One region of the Synechococcus sp. H55.10 genome, then DNA from elsewhere that is predicted to be linked to it. Evidence: predicted binding sites of a transcription regulator. Region 1 holds the regulator's gene; each other region holds the start of a gene.
What was found. The regulator NtcA, encoded in region 1, controls nitrogen genes in cyanobacteria. The targets are predictions, from matches to a motif close to GTANCNNNNGNTAC.
Positions count from the first base shown of each region.

Region 2: glnA (type I glutamate--ammonia ligase) is a predicted target of NtcA. The motif match lies at 2,826-2,839, and genes of this name have one in related genera.
Region 3: NW858_RS08685 (P-II family nitrogen regulator) is a predicted target of NtcA. The motif match lies at 1,749-1,762, and genes of this name have one in related genera.

Region 1 is NZ_JANSJJ010000155.1:86,977-97,222, forward strand. Features, by position in the region: gene NW858_RS09975 (four-carbon acid sugar kinase family protein) at 1-583, shown strand, start outside; gene NW858_RS09980 (FAD-dependent oxidoreductase) at 618-2,147, shown strand; gene treZ (malto-oligosyltrehalose trehalohydrolase) at 2,120-3,961, opposite strand; gene NW858_RS09990 (prolyl oligopeptidase family serine peptidase) at 4,096-6,162, shown strand; gene eno (phosphopyruvate hydratase) at 6,149-7,432, opposite strand; gene ntcA (global nitrogen regulator NtcA) at 7,623-8,297, opposite strand; gene NW858_RS10005 (M61 family metallopeptidase) at 8,587-10,246, shown strand, end outside.
Region 2 is NZ_JANSJJ010000132.1:350-8,671, forward strand. Features, by position in the region: gene NW858_RS08965 (sirohydrochlorin chelatase) at 1-795, opposite strand, end outside; cobalamin riboswitch at 825-961, opposite strand; gene trxB (thioredoxin-disulfide reductase) at 1,138-2,571, opposite strand; gene glnA (type I glutamate--ammonia ligase) at 2,981-4,405, shown strand; gene NW858_RS08980 (hypothetical protein) at 4,552-5,268, shown strand; gene NW858_RS08985 (SDR family oxidoreductase) at 5,335-6,063, shown strand; gene NW858_RS08990 (cation:proton antiporter) at 6,255-8,291, shown strand.
Region 3 is NZ_JANSJJ010000125.1:58,076-68,321, reverse strand. Features, by position in the region: gene NW858_RS08690 (ammonium transporter) at 1-1,217, opposite strand, end outside; gene NW858_RS08685 (P-II family nitrogen regulator) at 1,351-1,689, opposite strand; gene NW858_RS08680 (IctB family putative bicarbonate transporter) at 1,863-3,257, opposite strand; gene holA (DNA polymerase III subunit delta) at 4,116-5,096, shown strand; gene NW858_RS08670 (transglycosylase domain-containing protein) at 5,378-7,717, opposite strand; gene NW858_RS08665 (protein kinase domain-containing protein) at 7,721-9,520, opposite strand; gene NW858_RS08660 (histone deacetylase) at 9,654-10,246, shown strand, end outside.

The DNA of each region.
Region 1 (10,246 bases):
GCCAGAGCAAATGGGGCAGTTTGTCCGCTCCGACCGGCCAGGGGTGGTGATCGTGGGATCCCATGTGCAAAAGTCCAGCCAGCAGTTGGCCCGCCTGTTGCAGGAGCCAGGGATCCAGGGCATTGAAGTGGAGGTGAAGCGCCTGTTGGAACCGGGGCGGGAAGCGGAGCTGCTGCCGGCCATCTTGAGCCAAGTCCAGCGCGCCTACGAGCAGGGCCTGACGCCGGTGGTCTACACCAGCCGAGAAGAAGTGAGGTTCGACGGTGCCACCCCAGAGGCACGCCTGGCCTTTGGGCAGAGGGTTTCTCGTTTGTTGATGGCCATTGTGCAGGGGCTGCCGGAGGGGATTGGCTACCTGGTCAGCAAGGGCGGCATCACCTCCAACGACACCCTCAGCCTCGGCCTCAACCTGCCGGCAGTGCGGCTGCTGGGGCAGATCTACCCAGGGGTCTCCATGGTGCTCACGCCGGCGGATCACCCCCGCTTTCCCAACTTGCCGGTGGTGCTGTTTCCGGGCAACGTGGGCGAGGTGGATACGCTGGCTTTGATCCACCGTCGCCTCCACAGCCGCGGGCTGGTCTAGCCTAGAGGGAACGCTTCTGTCGGTTCTTCCCGCCATGGCTGAACTCATCTCTTCGCCTGAAGCTCTGCCCGCCTTGGAGGCCTGGTGGGGATCCCTACGCCAGGGGCAGACGGCGTTGCCCGCGGCGGTGGTGCACCGCTGTTCTGAGCGCCTGGGCAGCCGGGATGCCGATGTGGTGATTGCCGGCGGCACCCTGGGGATCCTCTTGGGAGCGGCTTTGGCCCGGCGGGGCTGGCGGGTGATCCTCATCGAGCGGGGGAGCCTGCGGGGGCGGGAGCAGGAGTGGAACACCTCCCGGCAGGAGCTGCAGGTGTTGTTAGAGCTGGAGTTGCTCACCTCGACAGAGTGGGAGGCGGTGCAGGTGACCCACTACCCCAGGGGGCGCATTGGCTTTGGGGAGGGCCCCACCTGGTGGGTGGAAGGGGTGCTGAACGTGGGCGTGGATCCGGTCAGCTTGCTGGAGTTCCTCAAGCAGCATTTCCTGGCCTGGGGGGGCCAGGTGCGGGAGCAAACCGGGTTTCTAGGCGCCACGGTCCACCCCGATGGGATCCGCATCCGGACCACCACCGGCCAGCTCAGCGCCCAACTGCTGCTGGATGCCATGGGGCACCGCTCCCCCATTGCGGCCCAGGCCCGCCAAGGGCAGCCGCCGGACAGTGTCTGTCTGGTGGTGGGATCCTGCGCCCAGGGGCTGCCGGAGCAACCCACTGGGGATCTGTTCTACAGCTTTACCCCCGCCCAGGAGGGCTACCAGCCCTTTTGGGAGGCCTTCCCCGCCCGCGATGGCCGCACCACCTATCTCTTTACCTACTGCGACCGGGATCCCCGCCGACCCAGTCTGGAGAGGCTTTGGCAGGACTACTGCCGGCTGCTCCCTGCCTACCAGGGGGCCGAGTTGGCCCAGATCCGCTGGCTGCGCAAGCTGTGTGGTGTTTTCCCCGCCTACCGCCGCAGCCCGCTGCAACTGCCTTGGGATCGCCTCTTGGCGGTTGGCGACAGCAGCGGCAGCCAGTCGCCTTTGAGCTTTGGCGGCTTTGGGGCGATGTTGCGCCATCTGGATCGCCTGCAGCAGGGGATCCACGAGGCGCTGGTGCAGCGGCAGTTGGAGCAGGCGGCCCTGGCCCTGCTGCAGCCCTACCAGCCCAATTTGGCGGTAACCTGGCTTTTTCAAAAGGCGATGATCCCTCCTTTGGGAGAGAAAAACTGGGATCCCAACAGCATTAACCGCCTGTTGAGCAGAGTGTTTGAGGCCATGGTTGCCGCCGGCCCCCAGGTGGTGCAGCCCTTTTTGCAGGATGTGGTGCAGTTTGGCGGCTTGGCTCAGGCACTGTGGGGGGTGATGAGGCAAGATCCAGCCCTGGTGGCCGCACTTTTGCCCCGGTTGGGGTTGCCGGAGCTGGTGGCCTGGGCGGGCCACTTTGGCGCCCTCGGCCTCTACGAGCTCTTGCAAAGGCTAGCCGACCGCCTGGAAGGGGCCCCGCAAGACTACTTCTGGCAGCGGCGGCGCGAGGCCTGGCGCTACGGCTGCGGTCGGGATCACTGGCCGTACACCACCACCCCATAGGGCGGCACCTCAACGGGATCCCCTTGGTTTTTTGCCGAGGATCCCTGGTCGCCGCTATCTAGAAGCTTCTCCCACTGGCCGTTGGGCCATTGGGCGTAGGTGGCTGCTTGGTCGGAGCTGAAGTTAAACAGGGCCAGGACAGCTTGGGATCCCTGGTGGCGGTGCAGGGCCAGGCCAGTTGGAGCAAACAGCTCCACCCCCACCGAACTCCGCTCCAGGTTTTGCAGCGGCGGCAGGGTCTTGCGCAGGTGAATGAGGGTTTGGTACCACCGCCGCAAGACCTGGTGGTGGCCAGCAGTGCCCAGCTCCCAGTTGAGCTTGGAGCGCAAGAAGGTCTCCTCTGCCTGGGGATCCGGCACCTCCCCTTGCCAGGCAAAGGCGCTGAACTCGCGGCGCCGTCCCTGCCGCACCGCTTCCACCAGGTCGGGATCCCCGTGGCTGACAAAATACAGAAACGGCGCTACCTCCCCATACTCTTCCCCCATAAACAGCAGCGGCAGCATGGGAGCCAGCAGCAGAGCAGCGGCGGCCAACTTCAAGCCCTCTAGGGAAGTGAGCTGGCTGAGGCGTTCCCCCAGCCGGCGATTGCCCACTTGGTCGTGGTTTTGGATGCAGATTACAAACTGGGAGCCCGGCCTGGCGAGAGCGGAATTGCCGTGGCGGCGGGCCCGGTAGCGGGAGTACTGCCCAGAATAGACGTAGCTCTCGCGGTAGGACTTGGCCAGGTGCTCCAATTGGCCGAAGTCTTGGTAGTAGCCTGTCTTTTCCCCGGTAAGCAGGGTGTGAACCGAGTGATGGAAGTCGTCGCACCACTGGGCATCTAGCCCGTAGCCCCCCTGCTCACGGGGGGTGATGAGGCGGACGTCGTTGAGGTCGCTTTCGGCTACCAGAACCCTAGGCCAGCCGCTGCGCGCTTCCAGGGCATCTACCCGCTCCGCCAATTCCTGCAAAAAAGGGTGGGCGCTGAAGTCGTAGATGGCGTGCACCGCGTCCAGCCGCAGGCCGTCCAGGTGAAACTCCTCTAGCCAGTACTCGGCATTTTGCAGGAAAAACTCCCGCACCTCGTCAGAATAGCGGTCGTCGAAGTTAAGGGCCTCTCCCCAAGGAGTGTGGTACTTGTCGGTGAAGTAGGGGCCAAAATCCCGCAGGTAGTTCCCCTCCGGCCCCAGGTGGTTGTAGACCACATCCAAAATGACGGCTAGGCCCTGTTGGTGGCAGGCATTCACCAGCGCCTTCAGGCCCGCTGCTCCTCCATAGCTGGCCTGCACGGCATAGGGATAGACGCCGTCATAGCCCCAGTTGCGCTCCCCCGGAAACTGGGCCACCGGCATGAGCTCCAGCACGTTGACCCCCAGCTCCACCAGTTGCGGCAGGCGGGGGATCAGGGCGGCAAAGGTGCCCTCCGGGGTAAAGGTGCCTACATGCAGCTCGTAGAGGATCCACTGGGAGAGCGGGATCCCCTTCCAGGCTTGATCCTGCCAGTCGAAGTGAGGATCCACCACCCGCGAAGGGCCATGGACGCCGCGGGGCTGGCAGCGGGAAGCCGGATCCGGCCGCTCCACCACCCCCCCTGAGGTGTGCAGGCGGTAGAGGTAGTCCACTGGCCCCGGCGGGATCCCCTCCACTTCACCCTGCCAGTAGCCTTGCCCATCTTGGGCCAGAGGGATGACCTGTTGGACGGGGCTAATGACTTTTAGCTCCACGTGTTCGACCAAGGGCGCCCACACCGAGAAGCGGTAGTGGCCCTGGCCGCAGGGATAGGCGCCAATCCGTTCGACCTGGGAACGCTGAGAGGAAGGGGAACCCTGAAGCACGAAACCCACCTGCACAACTCGGCTTCCACTATAGCGAGGCTTGCTCCCCCAGACATTCGAGGCTCAGGTCTTGGGGTGGGTTGCCGACTCTTCCCTCTGCCATAGTGGAATTGGCCTTTCGCTGCTCCGTCCCTATGTTTAACTACCCGCCCAGCCATCCGGATCCCACCGTTGTCGATGTCTACCATGGGCAGCCGGTGCCGGATCCCTATCGCTGGCTGGAAGATCTGGATTCTGAGCAGACGCGGGCCTGGATCGAGGCGCAAAACCGGCTAACTTTTGACTATCTGCAGCGGATCCCGGCGCGGCAGCGGCTCCTGGAGCGCCTGACCCAACTTTGGAACTACGAAAAATACAGCCAGCCCTTCAAAGAGGGCGGCCGCTACTTCTACTTCAAAAACGACGGCCTGCAAAACCAGAGCGTTCTCTATACCCAAGAAAGCCTGGAGGGCGAAGCCCGGGTTTTGCTGGATCCCAACACCCTCTCACAAGACGGCACCGTGGCCCTCTCAGGCATTGCCATCAGCCGCGACGGGCGCTACCTGGCCTATGGCCTCTCCCGCTCCGGCTCCGACTGGCAGGAGTGGAAGGTGCGGGACATTGCAACAGGAGAAGACCTGCCGGATCACCTGCGCTGGATTAAGTTCTCTGGGGCCAGCTGGACACGGGATGGGCAGGGATTTTTCTACAGCCGCTACGACGAGCCGCCCCCCGGCAGCGAGTACGAAAGCGCCAACTACTTCCAAAAGCTCTACTACCACCGCCTCGGCACCCCCCAGTCGGAAGATGTCTTGGTCTATCACCGCCCCGACCAAAAAGAGTGGGGCTTTGCTGGCGGGGTTACCGAAGATGGCAACTACCTGATCATCTCCGTCTGGCGGGGCACGGATCCCAAAAACCTCCTCTTCTACAAAGACCTACGGGATCCCAACTCGCCGGTGGTGGAGCTCATTTGCGAGTTCCAGGCCGAGTACAGCTTTGTCGGCAACGACGGCTCCCGCTTTTGGCTGCTGACGGACTTCCAGGCTCCGCGGCGGCGACTGGTGGCCCTTGACCTGGACAGCCCAGGGCAATTGCAAGAGGTGATCCCTGAGGCTGAGGAGACCCTGCAAGGGGTTAGCCTCATCCACAATCAATTTGTTGCCTTCTACCTCAAAGACGCCCACACCCAGATCAAGACCTTTGCTTTAGACGGCACCTACCTGGGGGAAATCCCCCTGCCGGGGCTGGGATCCGCCAGCGGCTTTGCTGGCAAGCGCTACGACACTGAGACCTTCTACACCTTCACCAGCTTCACCACCCCGCCCACCATCTACCGCTACGACTTCACCACCGGCAGCAGCACCCTCTTTCGCCAACCGCAGGTGGATTTCGATCCCCAGGCCTATGAGGTGCAGCAGGTGTTCTACGCCAGCAAAGACGGCACCCGCATTCCCATGTTCCTTGTCCACCGCCGTGGCCTAGCGCGGACAGGGGATCACCCCACCCTGCTGTACGGCTATGGCGGCTTCGGCATCTCTCTGACCCCCAGCTTCTCGGTGGGCCTGGTGGCCTGGCTGGAGATGGGGGGAGTTTACGCCCAGCCCAATTTGCGTGGCGGCGGCGAATATGGGGAAGCCTGGCACCAGGCGGGCACCAAGCTCAACAAGCAAAAGGTCTTCGACGACTTCATCGCCGCGGCTGAGTGGCTGATGGCCCATGGCTACACCAACCCCTCGAAGCTGGCCATCGCCGGCGGCAGCAACGGCGGCCTCTTGGTGGGGGCCTGCCTGACCCAAAGGCCGGAGCTGTTTGCCGCGGCCCTGCCCGCTGTGGGGGTGTTCGACATGCTGCGCTTTCATAAGTTCACCATCGGCTGGGCCTGGGTCTCGGAGTACGGATCCCCGGAAGACCCGGAGGAATTCAAGGCCCTCTACGCCTATTCCCCCCTGCACAACCTCAAGCCCGGCACCGCCTATCCCGCCACCCTGATCACCACAGCAGATCACGACGACCGGGTGGTGCCGGCCCACAGCTTCAAGTTTGCTGCTGCCCTGCAGGCGGCACAGGGGGGATCCCAGCCCATCCTCATTCGCATCGACACCAAAGCCGGCCACGGGGCCGGCAAGCCCACCACCAAGCTCATTGAAGAGACCGCCGACCGCTGGGCCTTTTTGGTGCAAGTGCTGGGGAGGGATGGAACGGGAGTTAGCGAGCTTTAGGGCCCAGGCCCACCCGGCCGGCATAGACTGCCGCTTCCCCCAGCTCGTCTTCGATGCGCAACAGTTGGTTGTATTTGGCAATGCGCTCGCTGCGGCAGAGGGATCCGGTTTTGATCTGGCCGGCGCGGGTGGCCACCGCCAGGTCGGCGATGGTGGTGTCTTCTGTCTCACCGGAGCGGTGGCTGATCACAGAGCGAAAACCTGCCTGGCTAGCCAGGTGCATGGCCGAGACCGTCTCCGTCAGCGTGCCAATCTGGTTGAGCTTGATCAAGATGGCATTGGCGGCGCCGCTGTCGATGCCTTTCTGCAGCCGGGCTGGGTTGGTGACGAACAGGTCGTCCCCTACCAGTTGCACCCGCGATCCCAGTTGAGTGGTGAGGGCCTGCCAGCCGGCCCAGTCTTCCTCCGCCAGTCCATCTTCAATGGAAAGGATGGGATAGTTGGCCAGCAGTTGCTCGTAGTAATTGACCATTTGCTCGGCGCTACGGGCTTGGCCCTCGAAGTGGTACTGCCCATCCTGCAGCAGCTCGTTGGCGGCCACGTCCAGGGCCAAGGCGATATCTTCCCCCGGCCTGTAGCCTGCCTGTTCGATGGCCGTCAGCAACAGATCCAAAGCTGCCGCATTGGAGGGGAGATCGGGGGCAAATCCGCCTTCGTCCCCCACCCCGGTGGACAGCCCCTTCTGCTGTAGCACCGTCTTCAGCACCGCAAACACCTCGGCCCCGTAGCGCAGCGCCTCGCGAAAGCTGGCCGCACCAATGGGCACCAGCATAAACTCCTGGATGTCCACGTTGTTGTCGGCGTGGGCACCGCCGTTGAGCACGTTCATCAACGGCACCGGCAGCAAGTTGGCAAAAGGCCCGCCCAGATATTTGTAAAGAGGCAGGCCCACCGCTTCCGCCGCCGCTTTGGCCGTCGCCAGAGAAACTGCCAAAATGGCGTTGGCCCCCAGGCGGGACTTGTTGGGGGTGCCGTCCAGGTCGATCAGCAACTGGTCGATGCGGGCTTGGTTGAGGGCATCTTCTCCCCGCAGCTCCGACTGGATGGGGCCAAGAATGTTTTCCACCGCCCTCAGCACGCCCTTACCTCCATAGCGCTTGGGATCCCCGTCCCGCAGCTCGTGGGCCTCAAAGGTACCGGTCGAAGCGCCGCTGGGCACCTGCGCCAAGCCCGTTGCTCCGTTGGCCAGGCCCACCAGGGCTTCTAGGGTGGGGCGTCCTCGCGAGTCGAGGATCTCATGGGCGGTAATCCACTCGATGGCCGTTTCCACAGTTACACCTCAGCAATTGGCTAGACAGCTCTGGCCAAAGCCAGATCCCCCCACAGGCTAATAGATCCTTGACCGGGATCCCGTCAGCTTCCAGAAAACTTTAAGAGAGAGAACCCAAAGATTCTGCGGAGCTGCAGGGGTGAATTGAGCATTGGCTGGTTTGGGGGGCAGAGTTTAGGCCCCATCCCCTCTAGACAAAGCGGTGGCTCAGCCGCATCGGGTCGTGTACAGTGATCTTCTTCTTGTAAATGGAAATGTACTTCTTCTTGCGCAGCTCTCCCAACAGACGGGTGATGGTGACGCGGGTCGAGCCAATGGCTTCGGCAATGGCCTGGTGAGACAGCTTGAGATCAATGGTGACCCCATCCGGGCCAGGCACCCCGAAATCGCGGCAGAGGATCAGCAAAAAGCTAACCAGACGGGATCCCATATCGCGGTGAGCCAGCGTCTCGATCATCATCTCCGTTTGCAAAATGCGGGAAGACAAGCTCTTGAGCAGCAACATGGCCAGTTCGGCGTTCTCCCGCAGGGATTTTTCCACCTGCTCAATCGGCAGAGAGAGCAACTCAGCAGGCGTAAAGGCCACCGCGTGATAGAAGCGGTCGGAGCGCTGCCCTGTGATGAAGGAGAGCACCCCGAAGATGCTGTTTTCCCGTAGAAGAGCAACGGTAATTTCTTCCCCCATTTCGTAGACCCGCGAGAGCTTGACAGCTCCTTTCACCAAAAAGTAAACTCGCTCCGCCGGATCCCCAGGGAAAAAGATGGTCTTACCACGTTCAAACGTTTCGATAACCGGAGGATGGTGAGGGCCTCCCAGTTGCTTGAAGGCTGTGATCAGAGATTTTTCTGCGACGGCCACCACCATACTCATCAACCTTTTGAGGTCAGTTTATACCTAAGATCAATCCATGTAAGATCAATTTAGAAGCATTGGGCCGAGTTGCAACCCTATCGACTCCAGAATCGGCAACAATAGCCGGGTTTACCCTAAGGTAGAAGGTTCTGCCTAGGCATCTTTGTAGCATGGGCTACGTTTTTAGGTCTCGTTTCTGTTCCACAAAGGGATCCCAAGCCAAGGGTAGGATAAGGGCTATTGTCACTGGGGCCTTGCCAGCTCTGGGTGGTAGGAAGCAAGTGGTGGACTGGAAAATCCTATGGGGATCCCGGAGGCTGTTGTTGCTGCACCTTCTCAACTGAGCCGCCAGCATTTCACAGTGCGGATGCCGGAGCCGGCCAAGCATCTGCTGGAGGTGGAACTACAGATCCAAGAGGTGGATCCAGAAGTGCCTCTGCGACTGCGGCTGCCGGTGTGGACGCCGGGATCCTACCTGGTGCGGGAATATGCCCGCCATGTGCAAGAGTTTCAGGCGGCAACGGAGCAAGGGATCCCTTTGGCCTGGCGGAAGGTAGATAAGAACACTTGGGAGATCGAGCCGCCGGGCTGTTCGGCTGTGAAGGTTCGCTATCGGGTCTATGCCTACGAGCTGACGGTGCGCACCAACCATTTGGATCTCACCCACGCCTACTTCAACGGGGCGGCGCTCTTTTTCTATGTGCCCGGTCGCGAGCGGGAACCCTACACCTTGACGGTGATCCCTCCCAAGCCAGATTGGCGCATCGCCACCAGTTTGCGACCTTTGATTTCTTCTTCTGAGGATCCTGCTTCCGGCCAGTCTTTTGTGGCGGCAGACTACGACGAGCTGGTGGATAGTCCGGTGGAGGTGGGCCTGCACCAGTTGCGGTCGTTTGCAGTGGAAGGGATCCCCCACTACTTGGTGGTCTGGGGAGCGGGCACTCTGGATTTGGAGCAAGCGGTGACCGATGCCGAGAAAATTGTCCAGGCCACTGCGGCGTTTTTCGGCGGGCTGCCCTACGACCGCTACTGGTTTATTGTGCATTTGTCGGCAGGGGGATTTGGCGGCCTAGAGCACAAGTACAGCACCACCCTCAACTATTCTGGCCTGGAGCTGCATCGGCCCCAGTCCTACCGCCGCTTTTTGGCGCTGCTGGCCCATGAGCTTTTCCATGCTTGGAACGTCAAGCGGCTGCGCCCTCTGGCTTTGGAGAAAATTGACTACAACCAAGAAAACTATGTGGACTGCCTCTGGTTTTGCGAGGGGGCGACCAGCTACTACGAAAATGTCATCTTGCTGCGGGCAGGGATCCTCAGCGCCAAAGATTTTTTGCAGATCCTGGCCGAGCAAATTGGCCGGCTGCAGCGCACTCCGGGTCGGGCCGTGCAATCGCTGCGGGAATCCAGTTTCGACACCTGGATCAAACTCTACCGTCCCCACGAAAATAGCCTCAACAGCCAGGTTTCCTATTACCTCAAGGGCGCTTTGGTCTGCTGGCTGCTGGATCTGCACATTCGCCACCTTTCGGGGGGCCAGGGATCCCTGGACACGGCCATGCAGGATTTGTGGCAGCGCTTTGGCCGGTTTGAGAAAGGCTACACCCACCAAGACTTGCGGGAAGCCTTTGAGCGGGCAGCCGGCGCCGATCTTGGCCGCTTTTTCGCCGCCTATGTGGAAGGTACGGAAGAGCTGGACTACAACGCTCACCTACACCCTTTTGGCCTCACCCTCAAGGCCCACTTCAGCCGCCCTGACCCTTCCCCCTATCTGGGCCTGAACTTCAACGGCGAAGGCAACCGCATCAGCGCCGTCGAGATGGGATCCCCGGCCCAAAAAGCAGGCATCTGGGCCGGCGACGAGCTGGTGGCCTTGGATGGCTTCCGGGTAAGCGCTGCCAACTTGCCAGAACGCTTGGCGGCCTACCAGCCCCACCAGGTCATCTGCCTGAGCGTCTTCCAAG
Region 2 (8,322 bases), on a different contig from region 1:
TTGCTCCAGTTGCTGCAGGCTGTGCAGCACCGTATCCACAAGACCCAACTCCGGCAGCATCAGCCACTCGATCTCGGGGTATTGGCGTCGCCGCTCTTGCACCGCCGCCTCGATTTTTTTCACCAGCACCCCTGTGAAGAGAAAATAGGGCAGCACGATCACCCGGCGCGGCTGCCAGGACAAGGCCCGCTCCAGACCCACCGGCAGGCGGGGGTGGGTGATGCCGATAAAGCAGGTCTCTACGGCGGCCAACCCCGACCCTTCCCAGAGCAGCCGGGCCAGCTTACAGGCTTCGGCGTTGGCTTCGGGATCGCTGGAGCCGCGACCGACAAACAGCAACACCGTTTCCGCCCCTGGGATCTGCCGCGGTTGGGCAGCCAGCAAAGCGGCCAAGCGGTCTCGCAGCAGTTGCAAGATCTCGACGCGGATCCCCAGCGGCCCCCCGTAGTGGATGCGCAACTGCGGGTGGAGGGCCTGCAGGCGATCCAGCTCCACGGTCACGTCGAACTTGTTGTGGCGCGCCCCAAACAACAACAGCGGCAGGGCCACGATCTCCTGCCACCCTTGGGCCAAGCATTGTTCCACCCCCTGGGCGATGCTCGGCTGCGCCAGCTCCAAAAAACAAGGGATCACCGGCCGCTGGGGGGTGAGGGATTGGTACGCTTGGGCCAACTCCAGAAAGGCTTGCTGCCCCTCCGGGTCGCGGGATCCATGGCCGATGAGCAAGAGGGGCAATGGAGGAGAAGGAAACTGCCCAACCGCAAGGGGAGGGGAAACAGGGAGGGTATTCAACACAAAAAACTCCGTTCCTTGTGAATCGCAAGGGGTACAGGACAAGGGCAGGTGGGTGTTCTGGCTGAGGGAGGGATCCCATCACAGTTGCGTCACAGTGGCGGATTTGCACCGCGCTTTCCCCAATCTGCCCGAGCCTCTTAGGTTAGCTTGCCGCTTGTCCTTCACCAAGCCCCCCTGGGGGGATAACCCCGGCCCCCTACCTTGATCCCTAGCTCCCCTCTCCCTCAGGGAGAGGGGCTGGGGGTGAGGGTGCCTCAGGGAGAGGGGCTGGGGGTGGTCGCGTGAGCGGCGCGGAGCGCTTGGGTGCCTTGGGGAGAGGGGCTGGGGGTGAGGGGGACTACCTCAAGCTGATTTTGCTTCAGACAAATTGGCCTGGATCACCTCTCGGTAGTGGGACTTGGGCTTAACGCCCACCACCTGCGCCACCAGCTCCTTGTTTTTGAAAAATTGCACCGTCGGCGTGCAAGCTACCCCGCCTGCCTCGGCAATCTCCGGATCCTTCTCGATGTCGATCTCCACCACGTGCAGCTTGTCGGCAAACTCTTCGATGACCTTGTTCAAGATTGGCCTGAGGGCATGACAAGGGGCACAGGTGGGAGCGGTGTACTTGACCATCAGCAGGCGATTGCTTTCGTGGTAGAGCCGCCGCAGGGCATAGCTCCCTTCATGGCAGGTCTTGCTGAAATCCAGATCCTCGTGGCCGTTCTCCGCAAAGCTGGCTTCCTCAACCGCAGATTCCTCCGCCAACTCTGCCTCAGGCGGGGCGGCAGCAGAGCTGGGTTTAGGATGGCTCTGGGGCAAGACGTGATACTCCTGAGCCAGGCCGTGTTCCGAGAGCCAGCGCTCCGCCAACATGGCCGCCATACAGCCGGTGCCGGCAGCGGTGATGGCCTGGCGAAACTCGTGATCCTGCACATCCCCGGCGGCAAACACGCCCTCTACACTGGTGGCTACCGATCCTGGGCGGGTGACAATGTAGCCCACTTCATCCAGCTCCAGTTGCCCCGTGAACAAGTCAGTGTTGGGCTTGTGGCCGATGGCGTAGAACAGTCCGCCCACCGCCATCTCCCGGATCTCGCCCGTCTGGTTGTTGCGCACCTTCACCCCGGTCAGGCGCTGGCCGTCGCCCAGGACTTCCACCGCCTCGGTGTGCCAGTGCACCGTAATCTTGGGGTGGTTGAGCACCCGGTCTTGCATGGCCTTGCTGGCCCGCATCTTGCCACTGCGCACCAGCATGTGGATATGGGATCCAAACTTGGTCAGGTAGGTGGCCTCCTCACAGGCGGTATCGCCACCGCCGATCACCACCAACTCCACCCCCTTGAACATGGGCATGGCCCCATCGCAGACGGCGCAGGCGGACATGCCGCGGTTCCAGTAGGTCTCCTCCCCGGGCAGGTGCAGGCGCTTGGCCGTGGCCCCGGTGGCGATGATCAAGCTGTGGGTGCGCACTTCCCGCTCGTCAGAACGGACGACAAAAGGCCGCTGGCTCAGATCCACAAAGGTGACATCCTCGGGGTAGAGCTCCGCCCCCCACCGCTGCGCTTGAGCGCGCATGTTTTTCATCAGTTGGGGGCCGCTGATGCCCTCGGGAAAGCCCGGAAAGTTCTCCACCTCGGTGGTGGTCATCAGTTGCCCACCCGGGATCCCGCCCGCCTGGAAGCCCTCAAACACAACTGGCTTCAGGTTGGCGCGCCCGGCGTAAATGGCCGCCGTAAACCCAGCAGGGCCAGAACCGATAATCACCACATTCTCAATCCGACTTTGCTCTGTCATCCGCTCTCTCTCCTTCTGCAACAGGGATATTACATCAAACTCATAATGACTACGCTTTAGCCTAACACGATTCGGCGAACTGGGCGAGGCTGGGGCTCGTCAGTCCTATTTTCGCTCCCTTGGGGCAGCCGAGGCATTGGCCTATCTAGAACGCAGGTGTGGACTGCTGGCGGGCCTAATCCTGAGCTGGCGGCAAGAGGTCTTGCCCAGGTTGTCTCATCAGTTGGGCAGAAGGCCAGAGCCGGGCCAGTTTTGTATCAGAAGCTACAAAATGCCGGTGTTGGCCTTTCTAGGATGGGTGAGCGCTTTTGGCCCATCCAAGTCGAGGCGCGGGGATCATCCGCTGGGATCCCATTTGTTTCAGCCACAATTTCCCCAGTCTTAACTGCAACCCAATCAGGAGAGAGCGATGGCATCCACGCCCCAAGAAGTGCTTCAGATGATCCAGGACAACAATGTCCAGATGGTGGATCTCAAGTTTGTCGATATCTTCGGCACCTGGCAGCATGTCTCCTTCCACACCTCGATGATTAAGGAAGAAACCTTCACCGAGGGGCTCCCCTTCGATGGATCCAGCATCCGGGGCTGGAAAGCAATCAACGAGTCGGACATGTACATGGTGCCGGATCCCAAGACGGCCTGGATCGATCCCTTTCTCGAGGTGCCCACCCTCAGCATGACTTGCAGCATCGTTGAGCCGCGCACTGGCCAGCCTTACAGCCGCTGTCCCCGCAGCCTTGCTGCCCGTGCCGTCGCCTATCTGCGATCGACAGGCATTGCCGATACCGCCTACTTCGGGCCGGAGGCGGAATTTTTCATTTTTGAGGATATTCGTTTCGACCAAACTCAAAACTCGGCCTACTACTTTGTGGATTCCATTGAAGGTCGCTGGAACTCAGGCCGTGAGGAGAAAGGTGGCAACCTCGGCTACAAGCCTCGCTACAAGGAGGGCTATTTCCCCGTTCCGCCCACCGATGCGCACCAAAATATCCGCACAGAGATGCTGCTGACCATGGGCAAATTGGGGGTGCCCATCGAGAAGCATCACCACGAGGTGGCGACCGGCGGGCAAGGGGAGTTGGGCTATCGCTTCGCCGATCTGGTCACCGCTGCCGACTACATGATGGTCTACAAATATGTGATCCGGAACGTGGCCCGCAAGCACGGCAAGACGGTGACGTTTATGCCCAAGCCCCTGTTTAACGACAACGGCACCGGCATGCACACCCACCAGTCCCTCTGGAAGGATGGTCAGCCCTTGTTCTACAGCGAAGGCACCTACGCCAACCTGAGCGAGACAGCTCTCTACTACATCGGCGGCCTGCTCAAGCATGCTCCGGCGATCTTGGCTTTCACCAACCCCACCACCAACTCCTACAAACGCTTGGTGCCCGGGTTTGAGGCGCCAGTCAACTTGGCCTACTCGCAGGGCAACCGCTCGGCCTCCATTCGCATTCCGGTGACCGGCAACAATCCCAAAGCCAAGCGGCTGGAGTTCCGCTGCCCAGATGCCACCTGCAACCCCTACATCGCCTTCTCGGCCATGTTGATGGCCGGCCTAGACGGGATCAAAAACAAGATCCACCCCGGCGAGCCCCTCGACAAGGATATCTACGATCTGGAGCCGGACGAGCTGGCCAAGATCCCCTCCACGCCCGGATCCCTGCTGGATGCTCTGGAAAACCTGCAGAAGGATCATGCTTTCTTGTTGGAGGGAGGCGTCTTTACCGAAGATCTCATCCAGACCTACATCGAGTACAAGATCGACAACGAGATCAACCCCATCAATCTGCGGCCTCACCCCTACGAGTTCGCACTCTATTTTGACGCCTGATCGAGGTTTTCATCCAAAACATTCGTTCTCGAATGAGGTTTTGGAACGGGATCCCTTCTTTTGCCGTGGGGATCCCCTTTTTTTGCGCCTGCCCAGGTATTCTGGGTGTGAGCGCCGAAGTCTAGAGGTTGGAGGGAGGGTTTACAATGGAATGGCTTATTTTTGGTCTGTTCTTAGTTTTTGTTATCGTTTTTGTTATCGGCCTTCTGGCGCTTGCCGCCTATCTAGAGAAGAAGCGTCGGGAAGCTTTGGATCAGGTAGCCAGGAGCCTGGGCATGTCGTTTTCAGCGGAGCTACCCGAAGGGATCCGCTCCCGCTTGCTTCAGGCAGGCTTTGAACTATTTGAACAAGGCTACGATCGACGTTTCTACAACTCAATGTCCAAGCGGCTAATCGATGGAAGTGAGATCGGTGCCTTTGACTATCAGTACACCTATAAGTACCACAGCGGCAGGGGCAAGAGTCGCAGGATTGTCTGGGGCAAGAGTCGCGGCACTCATTTCCAGTCTGTTTTCTGGGCCTATTGCGAAGATCTACGGCTACCTCATTTTCGGCTACATCCGGAAGTTCCCCTGTTTCATGACATTGCCAAGGCCTTTGGCATGCAAGATATCAACTTCGAGAGCCACCCTCAGTTTTCCCGCAAATACCTCTTGCGCGGAGAAGATGAGGCCAAGGTTCGCCTGCGCTTCGATCCTAGTTTTCTTAGCTTTTTGGAGCAACATGCTCCTTGTTGTGCCGAGGGATCCGGGCCGCAGCTTATCGTTTGGCGGGATGACCAACAGGTGAGTCCAGAAAAAATGCCAGACTGGCTGCGCTTTGGGGAAGAATGGGTGCAAAGACTGCGGCTGCGTCGCGTTTAGCCCTCCGGATCGCCCCTCAAGGCCACTCCCTGGGTATGATGAGGGGAAGAGTTTAAAAAACGTAACGTGTCTTCCTCATTGTCCCAGGCGGTTGTTCTGATTACAGGGGCCACAGGGGGTATTGGCAGCGCCCTGGTGCCTATGTTGGCCCAAGCCGGAGCCCATCTGGTGCTGGCGGCGCGGCGAGAGGATCCCTTGCGCGCGCTGGCGGAGAAAGCGGTGTCGCTGGGGGCTGCCTCCGGGCTGGGGATCCCTGCCGATGTGACGGACTACAGCCAGGTCGAGGCCCTTGTCAACCAAACCCTACAAAGGCATGGGCGGATCGACGTGTTGATCAACCTGGCGGGGGCTGGGATCCTCAAGCCTGCCCCGCAAATTACCCCTGCCGACCTGGAGCAGATGCTGGCGGTTAACCTCAAGGGCAGCTTCTACACCAGCCAACTGGCGGCCAACGCCATGCGGGAGCAAAAATCCGGCCACATCCTCAACTTCCCCGGCATTCTTGGGCGTCACCCTATGGCTATGGCTGCAGCTTACTGTGCCGCCAAATTTGGCGTGGTCGGCTTTAGCAAGTGCATGGCCGATGAGCTGAAGCGCTTTGGGGTGCGCTTTACCCTGTTTTACTTTGGCGGCATTGACTCGCCCTTCTGGGATCCCATCAGCCTCAAGGTGCAGCGGGACAAAATGCTCAGCCCTGCCACGGCTGCCGAGGCCATTCGCTTTGTCCTCACGCTGCCCGCCAATGCCGTGCCCAACGAGGTGGTGTTGCAGCCGGAAAGCCACCAGTTTCTCTAAGGCTCGCCCAGTTCTGGGAATGGGGGGGATCCCAAGCTGCTGAAGTCGGGATCGCCAGCAGGGACTTTCCCAGCCTCGAAAGGGAGGGTTGAGGCGGGCGAGGTCTCCCCGTGGCTAGTTGGGAGGATTGCTTCCATAATTAGGGAGACGTCCAGCCAGGGGCCTGGCCGATGGAGGCCATACGCTCACTTTTGCAAGAGGAGCCTATCCTCTCGTTTGCTCTACTGCTGGGGGTGATCCTGGTGGTGCCGCTGCTCTTTGAGCGGCTGCGCCTGCCGGGGCTGGTGGGCCTTTTGGCGGCGGGGATCGCCCTGGGGCCGCAGGGGCTGAACCTGCTGAGCTCAAAGCTGCCGACGGTGCAGTTGCTCTCGGATATCGGCGTGGTCTACCTGCTGTTTGTGGCCGGGCTGGAGATCGACCTGGAGCAATTTCGGCAGACCCGCAACCGCTCCGCCACCTTTGGCTTGTTGACCTTTGCCATCCCTCTAACCGTGGGCACTGCCATTGGGCGGCTATTTGGCTTCGGCTGGAACGCCGCCATCCTGCTGGGATCCCTGTTTGCCTCTCACACTCCCCTGGGCTACCCCATCGTCAGCCGCTATGGCCTGGTGAAAAACGAGGCGGTGCTGGTCACCATCGGCGGCACCATCTTCACCGACATTGCCGCGCTGCTGGTCTTGGCGGTCTGCGTCGGCATCCACGGCGGCGAGTTTTCCCTCTGGAGCTTGATGCGGCTGCTGGGATCCCTGCTGCTCTATGCGGCTGCGGTGCTGTTTGGGGTGGACTGGCTGGGGCAGCGGTTTTTTCGTGTAACCGGCAGCGAAGAGGGCAACCAATTTTTGTTTGTGCTGCTGGCTCTGTTTGTGGCAGCTCTGGGGGCGCAATGGATTGGGGTAGAGAAGATCATCGGCGCCTTTCTGGCGGGGCTAGCCGTGAACGATGTGCTGCGGGAGGGCTCTGTCAAAGAAAAGATCGTCTTTGTCGGCAGCATCTTGTTCATCCCCGTCTTCTTTGTGGATATAGGGCTGTTGCTCGACCTGCGCGCCTTTCTACAAACCCTCAGCTCCCTTTGGCTGATGTTGAGTATCCTGCTGGGGTTGACCCTGAGCAAATACGCTGCCGCCCAACTCTGTCAGTGGCTCTACCACTACACCCCGGCGCAAAAGCTGATGATGTGGTCGCTTTCCTTACCCCAGGTGGCGGCCACCTTGGCGGCAACCCTGGTGGGGTACCGCGTGGGGTTGCTCAATGCAGAGGTGCTCAACAGCGTGGTGGTGTTGATGTTGGTTACGGCCACCCTGGGCCCAATTTTGACCAGTCGGGCGGCCACGCAAATGGCTATGGAGGAGGAACAGGGTCGGCTTCCATCTGCCGCAGGGGTCGCTCCCGCCTCTGCAGCGCCGCCTTCCCCGCCCTACGTGGTCGTGGTGCCGCTGGCCAATCCCGAAACCGAGGAAAACCTGCTGGAGATGGCCTGCCTCCTGGCCAAGCACGAGGGCGGGCGGGTGGTTCCCCTCGCGGTGGCGACCGGCCACCTGCACATGGACTCTCCCTTGCTGCAGGACTCTCTAGAACACGGCGAGGATCTGCTGCGGCGGGCAGTGGAGTTTTGTCAGGCCTCGGGAGTAGAAGTTACCCCCCTCAGCCGCATCGACAGTCACGTTGCCCAAGGGATCAACCACGCCAGCCGTGAGCAGAACGCCAGCCTCATCGTCATGGGCTGGAGCGATCCCACCCGCTTGCGGGCCCGCCTCTTCGGCAGTGTCATCAATAGCGTCCTCTGGGCCGCCCATTGCCCGGTTGCCGTGGCGCGCCTGCTCCAGCCCTCTCACAAGCTGCGGCGGATCCTGGTGGCGCTGGAAAACTTTCGCTCGCAGGCGGCTCGGGCAGTGCGCTTAGCCGAGATCTTGGCTGCCGCCAACCAGGGAGAGGTTACCTTGCTCCACATCTGCCTCGCCAGCACCCCCGAAAGCGATCGCCAGTGGCTGGAGGCGCAGCTTTTGTCCCTGGCCCAACAGCCGGACTTGAGCTGCCCTGTCCAGGTAAAGGTCTTGGCCAGCGACGATGTCGTCGAAGCCCTCTTGCAGGAGGCCCAAGGGTTTGACCTGGTGGTGTTGCCCTCTTTTCGGCGGCGCAACCCCAGCGGGAGCCTATCCTTCAGCGACACGACCACCCGCATCCTGGAACGCCTCACCAGCTCTTTGATCATGGTCGGGGAGCCCCTCTAAACGACAGCGGGGGTCGGATCCCCCCGGCGGG
Region 3 (10,246 bases), on a different contig from region 1:
TGTACCCCAAATTGCGCCCAGGTCACCCCTGAATCGGCGTGGGCAAACCAAGGGATCCCGGCTGCCAACACCCCCCAAATACCGCAGGTGCCGTGTACCGAAACGGCGCCCACCGGGTCGTCAATCTTCAGCACCGTATCCAGAATCACCGCCGAGATGACCACCAGGATCCCGGCCACCGAACCGATGATCAAAGCTCCCAGAGGGTGGACAGTGTTGCAAGGAGCGGTGATCCCTACCAAGCCGCCCAGCACCCCGTTGGCGGCAAAGGTCATATCCGGCTTGCCAAAATGCGCCCAGCAGGTGATCATCGCCCCAATGGCCCCTGCCGAAGCTGCCAGCAGCGTGTTCATGGCAATCCAGCCGATATCGGGGCTGGCGGCTGTGGTCGAGCCGGCGTTGAACCCAATCCAACCCAAGGTGAGGATAAACACTCCCAGCATCCCCAGGGGCAGGTTGTGGCCGGGAATCGCCCGCGGCTCGCCGTTGGGGCCGTACTTGCCGATGCGAGGGCCAAGCACCATGGCCCCGGCCAAGGCGGAAGCGCCCCCCACCAAATGCACTACGCCCGAACCGGCAAAGTCGATGAAGCCCAGATTTTCCAGCCAGCCGCTAGTGCCACCGTTGTAGTCGCCGAAGAGACCATTCCAGGCCCAGCCCCCCGAGATGGGGTAGATCAGCCCAGAGATGACGACAGAGTAGATGAGGTAGGCCACGAACTTGGTGCGCTCCGCCATGGCCCCGGAAACAATGGTGGCAGCGGTGGCGGCAAACACCATCTGGAAGACAAAGAAGGTGAAGGGCCAATCCCCTGCTTCGTGGGCTTGCTGCCAACTGAAAGCAAACCAGCTCCTGCCAAAGAAGCCAGTATTTTCTCCAAACATCAGGCCAAACCCGATGAACCAAAAGGCGCAACAGCCCATGCAAAAGTCCATCAGGTTTTTCATCATGATGTTGGCGGCATTTTTGGCGCGGGTAAAGCCCGTCTCCACCATGGCGAACCCCGCCTGCATGAAGAACACCAAGGCTGCCCCCACCAGCGTCCAGACAATGTCAGCATGTTCCTGTACGACTTCCGCGTCCTGGGCGAAGGCACTCCCCTGGCCCAATAGGAAAACCAGCGAAATCGTCAGAGCAGCAGTTAGACTCCACTTGGCCAGTCGCCCAAGCCGCTGAGGTAGCGGGTTCTTATGCTTTTGGATCATCGTTGTAGACATGCTTTTCGACTTACCTAAAGTGACGGTACTTTTCACAACGCACTAGTAGATAGGGCAAAGATCCCTCATTTGCCCACTGCAAGCCAGCCTGGGACCCGGATCGAGCTACCCAGGCTCCAAGACCTTCCCTGCTTTACAGGGCGTCTTGGTTGAGTTCGCCGGTACGGATGCGAATGGTTTTCTCGACAGGGCTGATGAAAATCTTGCCGTCCCCGATTTCGCCGGTGCGAGCCGCCGCGATCAGCTTCTCCACAACCGTGTCCACCAGGTCGTCTTCGACCACGATCTCCACCTTCAGCTTTTGCAGGAACTCTACCGTGTACTCGGATCCCCGATAGCGCTCGGTTTGTCCTTTTTGCCGACCAAAACCCCGCACTTCGCTCACTGTCATGCCGACGATGCCGGCATTGACCAGGGCAATTTTCACCTCATCCAGCTTGAAGGGCCGAATTATAGCCTCGATCTTTTTCATTGGCCTCCCATATCCCCAACAATCCCGCTAATTTCTAACACTACTAAAACCTGCAAATTGTAAATCTAGATACATTTTCGTTCCTCTACTGAGAATGCTTACCACTCTAGATTTGCTCTCGTCAAGACCAGAAGGCCAAGCCCGGGCCACTCTAAGAAGTCCGCGCCGGCATCTCACGAGCTGGGTCTTTCAGCGGCCGTTGAGGATCGAGGAGAACCCAGACTGGCTGTGACGAGGGCCACCGCCAGCCACCACAGCATTTGTACCTGGGGACGGTACCAGATGGTATCCACTAGGCCGTGGGCCATCATGCCGGTGCAAGCCGCTAAGCCTGCTGCCACCCACAGGCCCTCGGGATCCCGGGAGCTGAGCAAAGTGTTCCAGCCTCTCCAGCCGTGATCCCAGAGCACCAGCAAAAACCAGGCAAAAGCCAGGGATCCGATGAAGCCTGTCTCCACGGCGAGTTGCAGCGGCACCGAGTAGGCCCCAAGGGCGCTGAAGTTGCCCCGCTGGTAGAGGGGATAGACGCGGTTGAAGGCGACATTGCCGGGGCCGATCCCCAAGATGGGAAAGTCGCGGATCATGTCCAGCGCGGCGGCCCAGACGTTGAGGCGAAAATTGTTGCTGGTGTCCAGCCGTCCCCAAAAGAGGCTCTGAGCCCGCAGCCGCAGGGGGCGTACTGTTACGATCGCAAGCAACAACGTGGCTGCCCCCCCTCCCAACAGAGCCGGCAGCGTCCAACGTCGCCAACGGGCTGGCAAGTGGGGGGTTTGCCATTGCGCCAGCAGCACCGCCATCATTCCCAGCGCTGCTAGGCCGCCAATCCAGGCGCCGCGGCTGTAGGTCAGCACCAGGCAGATGAAGTTGACGGCAGTTGTAAACCCAACCAAGAGCTTGATCCCCCAGCCCGGCCAGATGCAAATGGCAGCCAGCCCCAGAGGGAGGAGCGGAACCAGGTAGCCCCCATACAAATTGGGGTTGCGCAGAAAGCTGTACACCCGCGTCAGGCCTGCCAAGCCCGATTCCGGATCCACCCAGGTGGCTAGCTCGGCAGCCCCGTAAAAGTATTGCCGCAGGCCATAGACCCCCATCCCCAAGCTGACCAAGAGCAGGGATCCGACGATCCAATCCCGGAACTGCAGTTGGCGAAGCAGACGCTGCAGCAGCAGATAGCCGGCCAGGTAGAGCGTCAACTTCAGCCAGCCGTCCCGCGCTGCATAGGGAACCGGCGACAGGATTGTGGCCAGGGTGGCTATGCCCCAAAACAGGCCTAGGGGCAGATGGACGGGCAGCCAATTCGGGGTTTCCACCAGCCAGCCCAAGACCACAAGCGCCGCCATAGCCAGCAAAATCAGACCTAGGATGCCGGTGGAGCTTTGGGCCGAAAAAAACCAGTAGAGCAGCACCAGGCCCAAACCGATCCAATCCAAGGTTTGGACGAGCCGGCTGCTTTTGCCCCACTGCCGCAGGGATCCCGACACTCGGCTCAAAAGGCTGCCCTGCCACCAGGACTCGATAGAGAAATCCCGCAGCAGCAGGCCGCGCCATGCTTGCGTTGCTCGTTGCATGACTCCTTCCAACACCCTAGGCTTCAGCTCATCTTCCGAGTTTATATCCCCAGCGGACAGGAGCAAGGGCGGGAAGGCAAGAGGGATCCCCTTTCTAGAAGGCTAATCTTTTCTTCCTGGGCTTGGCTTCAGGACTGGTTGTTTTAGAGGCAGCCCAAGACGAAACAACTTTGGGGGGAATTATCCCCCCATTAAACTGCCCACCCGTCTCTTTTTGGCCGAGAGGTATCCAGAGATTTTGATAGCTTTGTCGAGACCAAGCTCGAAACATCACTTAGGCAACCGAGGCCAACGGGCGAAACTGAGATCCCTTAACTTCTTGGGAATCGAAAGGAGAAATCACCGATCCCGATTTGTCTGCATTCAAGGTTTGAGGATCGCAATAATGAATCTGAACACGGGTAGGACGGCCTAAACCCAAAGCAGACCCCAGGCAGCGAGCCAGAACCTGTACCTTGAACTCCAGTTCGCCAATGGTGTCCATCGTTCGCGACCCCCTCCCGATGCCTATCCCTAAGCTCAATCTAGGAGAAGATTGATGATCTTTCTTCAGTGGGAACACAGAATTTGCCAAGCTAGGGCCAAATCAAAGATCATGCAAAGCTGGCACCTTTTTTCAGAGAGAGGGAAGAGGCTTGAACCTGGCCCGGTTTTTTCTGGGGGATCCCGGACAAAGGGCGGGAGCATGCGCGTTGATTTACGTAAAATAACGCCTAGAGAAACCACGGAAAAGGGCTGGAGACCAGTTGCAGTGGCGGCTCTGCGGAGGCTGAGCAACTTGCTGGGATCTGCAGCCGCCTCAATCAAACAGGTTGGCCAGGGATCCAGCCAGAGCGTTGATGAGGGGGCTAGGGTATTATGCCCGTCTACCTTTACTGGGGAGATGACACCTATCGGCTGATGCAGGCGGTGCAGCAGTTGCGGGATCAAGTGCTGGATCCCGATTGGGCTGCTTTTAATTACGATCGCCTGCCACCGGAATCGACGCTTGTCGGCCTCAGCCAGGCCATGACGCCGCCCCTGGGATCCAACGCCCGCCTGGTTTGGCTGGAGGAGACGACACTCACCCAACATTGCCCGGAAGAGCTGTGGGAAGCAGTGGAGCGCACCCTGGCCCAGTTGCCCCCCACGACACATTTGCTGTTAACCAGCAGCAGCAAGCCGGACGGACGCCTCAAATCCACCAAAATCCTCAAGAAAGTGGCCATCGTCCGCGAGTTTCCCCAACTGCCTCCCTGGGATGAAGAGGGCATTCTTAGACAGGTATACAGCGAAGCCCGGCAACGGCATCTCAAGCTCAGCCCGGCGGCAGCCCAGAAGTTGGCCGAGGCGGTGGGCAACGACTCCCGCCGCTTGGCGATGGAATTGGAAAAGCTGGCTCTGTTTACAGCCGCTCAAGAGGATCCCATCTCCCCTGAGCAAATCGAGGCCTTGGTTCCCGCCAGCGCCTACAACAGCTTTCAACTGGCGGCCGCCCTGCGCCAGGGCAACTTGGATCAGGCCCTGCCCATCCTGGCCCATCTGCTGGATCACAACGAGCCGGCCCTGAAGATCCTGGCAGTGTTGGTGGGCCAATTCCGCACCTGGCTGTGGGTACGGCTGCTGCTGGAGGAGGGAGAACGGGATCCCAAAGTCATCGCCCAAAAAGCAGAGATCGCCAACCCCAACCGAGTTTACTTTTTACAGAAAGAGGTGGGATCCCTGGAAAGCGCAGCTCTGCTGAAGGCAATGCAGCAACTTTTGCAACTGGAATACCAGCTCAAGCAAGGTCAGCCAGAGCGAGAGGTGTTTCAAGAAGCCCTAATCCAGATCGCGACCATTCTCCGCAAATCCTGCTGATCTTCCCCGTTTCTGTTACTCGGACTTCAGAGACAGTTCTGACAACAGCCCGAAGACTTAATCGGCTTAGGTTACAGCCTTTTCCAGCTTATAGCCATTTCAAATAGCAATGAAACGTTTCTCCACGTCGTTATTGCTCCGCAACGCTGTCGCGGACGCGCCGCTCTAACTCCCCTCTCCCTCTGGGAGAGGGGCCGGGGGTGAGGGCTGGGGGTGAGGGAGGCAAAGCGTCTATTTGTCGAGTTGTCGGGATGTGGAGTTGTCTGATTGGCTTTGGCGAGCTATTGAATGACTTGCCTCATGTAACTTCCCCAAGTTTGAGCGGCGATGCCGCTACTCCCTCGCGTTGGGCTGGAGTCATCATTGCCCAGCCAAATGCCGGTTACCAGAGGCGGGTTGGGTGTGTAGCCGATAAAGAGCAGATCCTTGTTGGCGGTGGTGGTGCCGGTTTTGCCCGCTTCTCCGATCCCAAGGCGAGCGGCAGTGCCGGTGCCGGAGCGGATCACGCCTTGCAATACGGCGGTCATCTGCTGGGCGACGCTTGCCGACAAAACCAGCCGCTGCGAGCGGGGATCCTCGCGGCCTGGGTAGATCTCGCGGCAGGTGCGAAAGTCGTCGGGGTTGGCGCAATCGCTGCTATCCAGGATGCGGCGGATGGTGTGGGGCCTGGACCAAAGGCCGCGATTGGCCAAAGGAGCAAAGGCCGCGGTCAGCTCCAGCAGGTTCACCTCCATCGTGCCGAGTACCAGGGAAGGATAGGGCTGCAAGGGGGATTGGATCCCCATTTGCCGCGCCATGGCCACCACCTGCTCCAGCCCCACCTGTTGGGCCAACCGCAGGGCGATTACGTTTTCGGAGAGGATCAAGCCGCGGGCCAAGTCCATGGGGGCACTTCCCGAGCGGCAGCCCTGAAAGGTGAGGTTGCCCCAAGTAAGCGGCTCACAGGAGAGCACCTGCGAAAGCGGGATCCCCTGGCTGAGGGCGGCGGCGTAGGTGAAGACTTTGAAGGTGGATCCCGGCTGCCGTTGGGCTTGGGTAGCCCGGTTGAAGGGGCTGGCGTTGTAGTCGATCCCGCCCACGAGAGCTAAGATCTCGCCGTTGCGGCTGTCGAGGCTGACCAGGGCACCCTGACTGAAGCCCAGGCGGGAGCCCGCCTCGCGCACCGTTTGGGCCAGGGCCTGCTCCGCCAGCCGCTGGTAGGGCAAATGCAGTGTGGTCTCGATGATGAAGTTGCCCTCTGCCGAGAGGTCTTGGCCCAGAAGCTGCCGCAGCTCCTGGAAGACGGTGCTGTAGAAGTAAGGGGCAACCGTCGAGGTCTGGGAGCGCAGATTGGGGTTGAGGGTGAGGCGGCTGCGCCGGGCCCGCCGAATCTCCTCTTCTGGGAAGACTTGGAGCTCGCTGAGGCGATCCAACACCCGATCCCGGCCCCGCACGGCGGCATCGTAGTTGGCGACGGGGTTAAAGGCATTGGGAGCGGGCAGGATGGCGGCCAGGGTGGCGGCTTCGGAAAGGCTGAGCTGGCGGCTGGGGATCCCGAAGTAGAACTGGGCGGCGGTCTCAAAGCCGTAGATGCCGTTGCCCAGGTAGACGTTGTTGAGGTAGAGGGTGAGGATTTCGTCTTTGCTGTAGCGCCGTTCCAGCTTGAGGGCGGCGACGGCCTCCCGCAGCTTGCGGCCAAAGGTGTTGCCTGAGCCGGTGTAGTCGCGCAACACGGTGCGGGCCAGTTGCTGGCTGATGGAGCTGCCCCCCTGCTGCACCTCTCCGGAGCGCAGGTTGACCCAAAAGGCGCGGCCAATGCCCAGCAGATCGACCCCGAAGTGGGAGTAGAAGCGGTGATCTTCGGCGGCCACCACCACCTTGGGCAGAATCGGGCCGAAGGCCTCTAGGTTGGGCAGCTCCCGGTAGGTATCCCCCTGGTGGCGGCGCAGTTCGGTTTGCCGATCCCCGGCCAGGACGATGAGGGGGTTGCGATCGGCGGCGAGCGGCGGTTCTACTGAGAACTTGCTCCACTCGTGGCCGATCCAAATCCTCGCCCCCAGCCCCAAGAGCGCCATCAGGATCAGGCAGCCGCGCACCCCGTACACCTGCGGCGGCGGTGGATCCAACACTTGAATAAACACGCTCTCCGGATCCCGGGGCGGGCCAAGGCTGAGTCGCTGGCCATGGCGCAGGATCACTCGCCGCACCCGCTCGGCGCCGCCAAAGGGCTTGAGGCGAAAGACGCCGTTGGTGGAGTCTTGATCTTCCAGTTGGTAGCGACCGGCGTTCCACCCCAGCCAGTAGAGAATCGGGGGCAACGGGATCCGCCACCCCAGGCCGGGCAGACGCCAACCCGGACGCGGGCGAACGCAGGCGTGCAGATGGCTCACCGCAGGGGCGGGGATGCGGATGGTGGCCACCGTCTGGCTGCGACCCAGAATGTCGGATCCCTGCAGGACAAACACCTGGGGAGCTTCTCCCGGCCAAGTAATCCGCAGGCGCACCGGGCGCTTGGGCGGGGGAGGGTCGGGGGGCTTGAGGAGGGCAGTGGGCCCAGCAGGGAAAGGCCGCCCCATTGCCAGGGTTTTGAAGAAGTGGACAACGGTGTTCAACAGCGACTTTTTGTCTTCGGAAGCAGACATGGCTCAATCTCCCCGCAGTTCGCGCGTACGGCGCAGCAGCTCCTGCATGGTCTGGCCGGGACGAGGGCCGGCGGGGGCCGGACGGGGCTGGGCAACGGGGACGGTGGGCGGGGAAGGTGAAGGGCTGGGCGGGGGATCCCAAACGGCCAGGTAGAGGTGGCCCTGGGGGGTGCGCTCGACGAGGCCAGACCAAGAGCCGGAGCGGAACTGGACGCGCTCAGAACGGTTTTCCCGCACCGCCTGCAGTTCTCGCTGCAACTGGGGGGGCAAGGGGGCCTGCAGCATGTCTTCCAGCAGCCCTTCCGCCTGCGGGGCGGGCACGTCGTCGGCGATGGTGGCCTCGATTTGTTGCAGCGCCAGGCTGGATTCGTCGTAGGTGAGGCTCAAGTTCATGCCGCCCAAGCGGTACAGGTCGTACACGGTGTTGGGCCAGGCGCCCCGCCCCTGCTGGCTGGGGGATCCCAGGGCGGCCCGCACCACCTCGCGGGAAGTCTGGAGAGGGAAGGCGCGCAACACCGGCTCGCTGCTGGCGTAGGGCTCCAGCTCCGGCGCCGGATCCCGAACCGTCTCGCCGCCGCCCAGATCCAGAGCAAGAGGTTCAGGGGCCGTATCGGGCTGCGCACCCGCTCCGGGGCGCTCATCCTCTAACTCCGTGGGAGCTGGCGAGGGGCGAGAGCCGGAGATCACCGGAGCCGCAGGGCGCTGCAGAAACCGCCCCAACCCCCAACTCACCAAAGCCAAACCCAGCAAACCGCCCGCCAAGAAGGGGATCAGGCGCAGGGGTCCCCTGTTTTCCGCCGCAGTGGCCCCTGTCACGGGCCTGAGACGCAGCGTGCCGGCTGTGGCTAAAGGAGCAGGATCCCGAAGCGAGGCGCCACGGATCCCTGGCGATGGAAAGGCAACAGGGGCGGAACTTTGGATCCCGGCTTGGATGCGCTCCAGCTCTGCCAACACATTGGCCACCGTGGGCGGACGGGCGGCTGGATCTTTGGCCAAACAACTGAGGATGAGGTCGGAGAGGCCAGCGGGCAGTCCCAGCTCTTCCAGAGGCAGGGGGCGCTGCTTGTGGTGGGCCTGGTACCAGCCCGGGAAAGATTCCGTGGTGGGCTGGAGGGGCATCTGGCCGGACGCCATCTGGTAGAGGATGATCCCGAAGCTGTAGATGTCGGAGCGGGCATCCAGCGGCAACCCTTCCAATTGCTCTGGGGAGGAGTAGGCCAGCGTCCCCAAGTAGGCGTGGGTGAGGCTCAGCGACTCACGGGTGTTGAGCAGCTTGGCAATGCCGAAATCCACCAGCTTCGCCAGCTCCCCCAAGCTCTCGTCGGCCACCACGATCACGTTGGCCGGCTTGAGGTCGCGGTGGATGACCTGGATCCGCTGCCCTTCCAAGAGGATCCCTTCGTGGGCTGCTTTGAGCCCCAGGCCAATTTGGCGGGCCAGCCGAAAAAAGCGCTCCAGAGGCAGAGGTCCCGCCGCCAGAATATCCTTGAGGGTTTGGCCGTTCAGGTATTCCATCACATAGAAGGGCACCTCATCGGCAGTGATGCCGTAGTCGCTCACCTTGACAATGTGCAGGCTCTTTTGGCCCAAAGCGGCGCAGGCTTTCGCTTCCCGCTCGAAGCGCAGGCGGGCCTGCTCGTCCATCGCCGGCTGGGAGAGCAGCTTAACGGCCACTTCCACCCCGCCAAAGAGCAGATCTTGGGCCAAATAGACCCGCCCCATGCCTCCTTGCCCCAGCAGATGGGTGAGGCGATAGCGCTGGGCCAAGAGGCGATCCAAAAAGGGATCCGAGGAAGTGAACATAGGAAATCGCGGCAATCCAGAGAAGAGAACAGAGCAAGACTTCCGCAGGGATCTGACAGGAGCGGGCTACCTCTACCATAAGCACTGAAGCTGTCATAGGCTATGCCCACCGCCGTCAATCCGGTTGCTTTGAATGTCTTTGCCCGTCGTTTACCACCCCGACTACAGCGCCCCCCTGCCGCCGGGCCATCGCTTTCCTATGCCCAAATTCCGCCTCCTGCACGAGCTGCTGCTGCGGGAAGGGGTGATCCGCTCTCAGCAAGTGCATCAGCCGGAGCTGCCTCCCCTGGCTTGGATCGAATCGGTGCACACGCCAGAGTACGTGCGGGCCTACTGTGAGGGATCCCTGGAAGCCAAGCTGCAGCGGCGCATCGGCCTGCCCTGGAGCCCTGAGCTGGTGCGGCGCACCTGTCGAGCCGTGGGCGGCACCGTCCTGACCGCCCAGTTGGCCCTGCGCCACGGCCTGGCTTGCAATACCGCCGGCGGCACCCACCACGCCTTTCCCACCTACGGCTCCGGCTTCTGTATTTTCAATGACCTGGCCATTGCCGCCCAAGTCCTGCTGCAGCAGGGGCTGGTGCACAAGGTTCTGATTGTAGACTTGGATGTGCACCAGGGCGATGGCACCGCCTGGATCTTCCGCTCCGAGCCGCGGGTGTTTACCTTCTCCATGCACTGCGCCGCCAACTTCCCGGCCACCAAACAACAGAGCGACCTGGACGTGCC